Regions from separate parts of the Streptomyces sp. NPDC057002 genome, predicted to be linked through region 1. Evidence: riboswitches for the same ligand, from Rfam matches in the RefSeq annotation. Region 1 holds a riboswitch; each other region holds the start of a gene.
The links. Region 1 has a riboswitch for cobalamin ahead of ACFT32_RS08145 (ABC transporter substrate-binding protein). Riboswitches for the same ligand answer to the same signal wherever they lie in the genome.
Positions count from the first base shown of each region.

Region 1 (2,228 bases):
CGCTTGTGCTTGACCGCGTCCATGTTCTTGGTGACGGGGTCGGACTCCAGGAAGGCGATCTTCCGCTTCGCCGACTCCGCGGTCTCCGAGTCGCGGGTCAGGTCGCCGATGACGAGGACATCGGGGTTGCGGTCGGCCACGGTCTCCCAGTTGACCTGCGGCCACTCCTCGTGGGTGTCGTCGAAGACGTTCTTCGCGCCGAGGGCGCGGGTCATGATGCCGGGCGCTCCGCAGCAGCCGGCCAGGTAGGGCGACTCGGAGTTGGCGAACCAGTACAGCAGGGAGACGCCGGAGGCGTCGACGCCCCGCGTGGCCTTCTCCATCCGCTGCTGGAGGGAGGCCACGAGCTTGTCGCCGCGGTCCTTCACCCCGAACACGGTCGCGAGGTCCCGCACCTCGCCGTAGACGGCGTCGATGCCCAGCGCCTTGTCGCGCTTGCCGTCGCCGCCGCCCGAGTTGTCCTTGCCGGCGCAGTCGGACGGGGAGACGTACGTGGGCACGCCGAGCTTCTCGAACTGGTCGCGGGTGGCGACGCCGCCCTTGCCGAGGGTGGAGACGAAGGACGCGGCGACGAAATCGGGCTCGGAGTCCAGGACCCGTTCGAAGGAAGGGTTGTTCTCGGCGATGCGCGGCACCTTCGCGTTGGCCTTCTCCAGCCCCTTCATCACGGGGTCGGTCCAGGTGGCCGTGCCGGCCATCCGGTCGGCGAGACCGAGGGAGAGCAGGATCTCGGTGGTGCCCTGGTTGAGGGAGACGGCGTGCCGGGGCGCCTTGTCGACCCGGACCTCCTGGCCGCAGTTGTCGAGGGTGGCGGCCGCCCCGGCGGTGGGGGCCTTCGAGCCCCCGCAGCCGGTCATGAGCAGGGAGCCGGCCGCGAGCAGGACGGCGGCACGGGCGGGTCGGGCGAGGGGCAAGGAAACCAGTCCTCAGACGTCGAGGGCCCGATCGCGGAGCCCGGTCGTACGGTGCTCCCCCGCCGCCGGCCGGCCGCGGGGGCCGCCAGCAGGTCTTCGGACTCGGGTTCACCCGGTGCGGGGCGCCTTCCCGTACGACGTCCAGCCGTACAGTGGCCGCGGCCCCGCCCGTCCCCCTCACCGCTGCGCGTCAGTTCCGGATTCGCACCGGATTCCCTGACCCACGTACATGGGTTCGACTGGCCTCGGCAAGCTATCACGGTGGGCTTCGGGGAATCACCGCGCGCCCCGCGTCGTTCCCCGGACAGCAGCTCTTCCGCGACGCGACTCCCGAGGAGGCCGCCGGTGTACGGCGACGACGCAACGGTCCGCAGGATCCTCACCGAGCTCGGCGATACTTGGGCCGTGGTGGGCCTGTCGTCGAACCGGCAGCGCGCGGCGTACGGCGTCGCCGCGGTGCTCCAGCGGTACGGCAAGCGCGTCGTGCCCGTGCACCCCAAGGCGGAGACCGTGCACGGCGAACAGGGGTACGCGAGTCTGGCGGACATCCCCTTCGACGTGGACGTCGTGGACGTGTTCGTGAACAGCGACCTCGCCGGAGCGGTCGCGGACGAGGCGGTCGCGAAGGGCGCCGGGGCGGTGTGGTTCCAGCTCGGCGTCGTCGACGCGGCGGCGTACGACCGCACCCGGGCCGCGGGCCTGGAGATGGTGATGGACCGCTGCCCGGCGATCGAGATCCCGCGGGTCGGGTGAGGGGCACGACCGTCGCGCCCCCTCCATAATGAGCGCATGACCCAAGCCTCCCCGCCCGCGGACGCAGGCTCCCCCGGGCGTTTCCCGGTCGTCGTCGTGGGCGCCGGTCCCGCCGGGCTGACCGTCGGCAACATCCTGCGGGCCGCCGCCGTGGACTGCCTGGTGCTGGAGGCCGAGACCCGGGAGTTCATCGAACAGCGGCCCCGGGCCGGGGTCATCGAGGAGTGGGCCGTCCGCGGCCTGGAGAAGCGGGGCCTCGCCCGGAACCTGCTGGACTGCGCGGAGCTGCACACCGCGTGCGAGTTCCGCTTCGACGGGGAGCGGTACCGGTTCCACTACGGCGAGATGACGGGCAGTCACCACTTCGTCTACCCGCAGCCGTTGCTGGTGACGGACCTGGTGCGCGAGTACGCCGACGTGCGGGGCGGGGAGATCCGCTTCGGGGTCGGGGACGTGGAGCTGCACGACCTCGACACCGACAGCCCGTCCGTGTCGTACACCTGCCCGGAGACGGGTGAACGGCGGGTCGTGCACTGCGACTTCGTGGCCGGCTGTGACGGG
Region 1 covers NZ_JBHURZ010000002.1:11,844-14,071, reverse strand. Annotated here, with positions in the region: gene ACFT32_RS08145 (ABC transporter substrate-binding protein) at 1-857, opposite strand, end outside; cobalamin riboswitch at 984-1,173, opposite strand; gene ACFT32_RS08140 (CoA-binding protein) at 1,260-1,667, shown strand; gene ACFT32_RS08135 (4-hydroxybenzoate 3-monooxygenase) at 1,704-2,228, shown strand, end outside.

Region 2 (2,228 bases), on a different contig from region 1:
CCGCCGCATGAACTCGTCCGGCACCCAGTGCGCCAGGTTCAGATTGTGCGTACGGCGGGCGTCCTCGCCGGTGTTGTCGCGCAGCTCCAGGAACTCCTCGATGTCGGAGTGCCAGGTCTCCAGATAGACCGCGGCCGCGCCCTTGCGGCGACCGCCCTGGTTCACGGCGGCGACCGAGGCGTCGAGCGTCTTCAGGAACGGGACGATGCCGTTGGAGTGGCCGTTGGTGCCGCGGATCAGCGAACCGCGCGCACGGATACGGGAGTAGGACAGCCCGATGCCGCCCGCGTGCTTCGACAGCCGCGCCACCTGGTGGTACCGGTCGTAGATCGAGTCCAGCTCGTCCTTGGGGGAGTCGAGGAGGTAGCAGGACGACATCTGGGGGTGCCGGGTGCCGGAGTTGAAGAGGGTGGGGGAGGACGGGAGGTAGTCGAGGCGGCTCATGAGCCCGTAGAGCGCGGCGACCTCGTCGACGGCCTGTGCCGTGTCGTCCTCGGCGAGGCCGGCGGCGACGCGCAGCATGAAGTGCTGGGGCGTCTCGACGACCTTGCGGGTGATCGGGTGGCGGAGCAGGTAGCGGCTGTGCAGCGTCCGCAGGCCGAAGTAGCCGAAGCGGTCGTCGGCGGCCCGGTCGATGAGCGCGTCGAGCCGGGCGGCGTGCAGGCGCACGAACTCGGCGGTCCGGTCGGCGATCAGCCCCTCCCGGTGGCCGACCGCGACGGACTCGGTGAAGCACGTGACGCCCTGGGAGGCGGCCTCTTCGCGGATGCCGATCGTCAGCAGGCGCGCGGCCAGCCGGGAGTAGGCGGGGTCCTCGGAGATGAGGCCGGCGGCCGACTCCGTCGCGAGCTCGCGCAGTTCCACGATGACATCCGGCACGGCCCCCCGCGCGGACCGGCCGCGCAGCGCGGCGGCGGCGACCCGGCCGGGGTCGGCGTCGGGGAGATCGGCGGTCAGCTCGGTCAGGGTCCGCAGCAGCGCGGCACCGGGACCGTCGTGCTCTTCTTCGGAAGCTGAGACCGGTTCGGCTGGCGCGATGGTCACGTGGGGCTCTCCCTCGCTCGGCAAGGGGCCTCGCACAGGGCAGGGGGCAGCACACGAGCGCACACGGCGTCGCGTCCACCGGCCCATTCCACGAGGCCCGGACGTCAGGGCACCCCGGCCGGACGGCCGGGTGCGCTGTCGGCAGGTCCTCGGACTGACTCCTGTGCGTGGCGTTCTGGGAACAGACATGCACAAGTACACCGTTGCGGGACAGTTCCGGATTCGCACCGGATTCCCCTGCGGCGACAGCGAGCACGAGCATACATCTTGTGCCGGGTTCGGGCGGCACCCCCAGATGTTGTGTCGTGCTGGTTTCAGAGCGTCAACTGGTAGGTGAGGAGAGTGATGTCCGCCAGCTGCGGGAGCGGGTTCCAGTCGCGCTCGGGAGTGCGGGTGAAACCCAGGCGTTCGTAGATGCGGTGGGCTGTGCGCATGGTGCGCTGGGTCGACAGCACGATGCGGACGCAGCCGGGCGTGGCCCGTGCGCGGTCGATGCAGGCGGCTACGAGGGCCTCGCCGGTGCCGCGGCCGCGGGCGGTGTGCGAGACCGCGAGCATCCGTATCTCGGCCTCTCCCGGGCCGGCTATGTCGGCCATGGGGCCGCCGGACGGTACGAAGGTGACGCCGCCGAGGAGGGTGTCGTTCTCGACGGCGACCAGGACGTCGGCTGCGGCTGCCCGTCTGGCGACGTCTCGCAGTTCGTGGAGGTACTCGTCGCTCTCGCCGAAGTCGAGAAGGCCGTCGGCGAGATAGGCGTGGGCCGTCATCTCGCCGAGGGGGCCGTACTCGGTGGGCTTCACTCGCCGGATCAAGGTGTCCATGGCGTGAGTGTGTACGACAGCGGGCCGCCGGTGTGGTTGATTACCGGCGGCCCGCTGCGGGCGTACGTGCCCGGTCGGTTCTAGTGGGCGGAGCCCGCGGTGGCCGGCGGAAGCTCCACCTGGACCCCCGGGTCGCCCGCGTCCGCCGTGTAGTCCTCCGGCTTGGTCTCGTCGATGCCGTCGGGGGCCTTGAGGGCCTTCAGGGCGAAGGTGAGGACCACCGTCACCACCACGTTCAGGACGAACGCCGTGAGGCCGATGTAGCCGATCTCGCCGATGCCGGGGATCTCCTTCGACGAGCCGCCGAAGTGCTTCTGGGTCGGCGAGGCGACCCCGTACGCGGCGGCAGTGCCGTAGATCATG
Region 2 covers NZ_JBHURZ010000003.1:1,028,583-1,030,810, forward strand. Annotated here, with positions in the region: gene ACFT32_RS19515 (ribonucleoside-diphosphate reductase subunit alpha) at 1-1,044, opposite strand, end outside; cobalamin riboswitch at 1,167-1,323, opposite strand; gene ACFT32_RS19520 (GNAT family N-acetyltransferase) at 1,359-1,865, opposite strand; gene mctP (monocarboxylate uptake permease MctP) at 1,946-2,228, opposite strand, start outside.
Region 2: linked by a shared signal. The riboswitch ahead of ACFT32_RS19515 (ribonucleoside-diphosphate reductase subunit alpha) and the one ahead of ACFT32_RS08145 (ABC transporter substrate-binding protein) in region 1 are both predicted to bind cobalamin.

Region 3 (2,228 bases), on a different contig from region 1:
CGGATCTCGCTGCGCAGGCCGCCGCCGGGCTCGCCGCCGCACACGCGCAGGGCATCGTCCACCGTGACATCAAGCCCGCCAACCTGCTGCTGGACCCCCACGGCACCCTGAAAATCGGCGACTTCGGCATCGCCCGCTTCCTCGACGACCCCGGCGCCGCGCTCACCGCCACCGGCCAGATCGTCGGCACCGGCCTCTACCTCGCACCCGAACGCGCCCTGGGCCAGCCGGCCGGTCCCGCCTCCGACATGTACTCCCTGGGGTGTCTGCTCTACCAACTCCTCAGCGGACGGCCGCCGTTCCAGGCGGACACCGCCGTCGCGCTCCTCCACCAGCACCTCGACTCCGCGCCCGTTCCGCCCCGCGAGCTCGGTGTCGCCGGACTCCCGCCGGCCTTCGAGAACTACCTGCTCGGCCTGCTCGCCAAGCAGCCCGAGGACCGGCCCACCGCCCAGCGGACCGCCGAGTGGTTCGCCGGGGGCGCCTGGCGAGGGCTGCCCGAGCCGCTGCCGGAGGCCGCGCCCCCGGTGACGTCCGCCACGCCCAGGCCGTATCCGGCCGCCGAGACCCGCGACCCGGCCACCTATGCGCTGCCCGGCGCCCCGGGGCTGCGCACCGGCCGCACGCCCCAGGCCGGCCGTTCGCGTCGCGCCGCGCCCCGGGGCGGCCACGACCACCGCCGCAGAGCGGCCGCGACGATCGCCGCCGCGGCGCTCTTCGCCGCCGCTATGCTCGCCGGAATGCTGTGGTTCTCGCCCGACAACACCGCGACGGAGGGCACGGAACCCGACGCGTCCCCCTCCGCGAGCAGCCCCGCCGCCACACCGTCCGCGGACTCCGCCTCGCCCCTCTCCTCCGATCCAGCGGAGGACACGGCTCCGGGCAGCGGCACTCCGGCCACCGGCACAGTGGCCGATATCACCCCGTCCACCACCGCGCCTCCTCTCCCGACCCCCGTCGAAGCCACACCCAGCCCCACGACTCCGGTGCAGGAGACGGCCGACCCACCGCAAAAGGCGGACAAACCCCAGCAGGAGAAGCCCCGTCAGACCTGGGAGGACGGGGACGACGATGACGACGGGGGCGACGACTGAGCGGCCCTGCGCCGGTGTGCGAGCGGACGCCCCCTCGCGCGCCCCCTCGGGTGGCTTGTCATCGTCCTTATCTCGGCATTACTGTCACCACGCCTTGGTGAACGGGAAATCCGGTGTGATGCCGGTGCGGCCCTCGCCACTGTGAATCGGGAAGTCCGGCTCCAGCCCTCACGGGCAGCCACTGGGTCCTTGTGACCCGGGAAGGCGGAGTACGGGCGGTGGTACCCGTCAGCCAGGAGACCGGCCAAGGCACGTCAACCATCCACGAGGTGCTGGAGAGGGTCTGCTGAGCCATGCACATAGCCGAGGGTTTTCTGCCACCCGCACACGCGGTCGCCTGGGGCGTCGCGTCGGCACCGTTCGTCGTCCACGGGGTCCGGTCGCTCACCCGTGAGGTGCGCGAGCACCCCGAGAGCACCCTGCTCCTCGGTGCCTCCGGTGCCTTCACGTTCGTCCTGTCCGCCCTGAAACTGCCGTCGGTCACCGGCAGTTGCTCCCACCCGACCGGAACGGGCCTGGGAGCCATCCTGTTCCGGCCACCCATCATGGCGGTGCTGGGCACCATCACCCTGCTCTTCCAGGCGCTGCTGCTCGCCCACGGCGGACTGACCACGCTCGGCGCCAACGTCTTCTCCATGGCGATCGTCGGGCCCTGGGCCGGATACGCCGTGTACAAACTGCTGCGGCGGTACGACGTGCCGCTGATGGTCGCGGTCTTCTTCGGGGCGTTCTTCGCCGACCTGTCCACCTACTGCGTCACCAGCGTTCAGCTGGCGCTCGCCTTCCCCGACCCGGGCAGCGGGTTCGTGGGCGCGCTCGGCAAGTTCGGCACCATCTTCGCCGTCACCCAGATCCCGCTCGCGGTGAGCGAGGGGCTGCTGACGGTGCTCGTGATGCGGCTGCTGGTGCAGTCCAGCAAGGGAGAACTGACCCGGCTGGGTGTGCTCCTCGCCAAGAAGCAGTCCGTGACCGAGACCGAGGCGGCGACCCGATGAAGAAGAACACGAAGATCAACCTCCTGCTGCTGCTCGCCGTGGCCGCGCTCGCCGTACTGCCGCTCGCGCTCGGCCTGGGCGATCACAAGGAGGAGCCGTTCACGGGCGCCGACGGTGAGGCGGAGACGGCGATCACCGA
Region 3 covers NZ_JBHURZ010000001.1:656,720-658,947, forward strand. Annotated here, with positions in the region: gene ACFT32_RS02930 (serine/threonine-protein kinase) at 1-1,094, shown strand, start outside; cobalamin riboswitch at 1,151-1,358, shown strand; gene ACFT32_RS02935 (energy-coupling factor ABC transporter permease) at 1,388-2,089, shown strand; gene ACFT32_RS02940 (energy-coupling factor ABC transporter substrate-binding protein) at 2,086-2,228, shown strand, end outside.
Region 3: linked by a shared signal. The riboswitch ahead of ACFT32_RS02935 (energy-coupling factor ABC transporter permease) and the one ahead of ACFT32_RS08145 (ABC transporter substrate-binding protein) in region 1 are both predicted to bind cobalamin.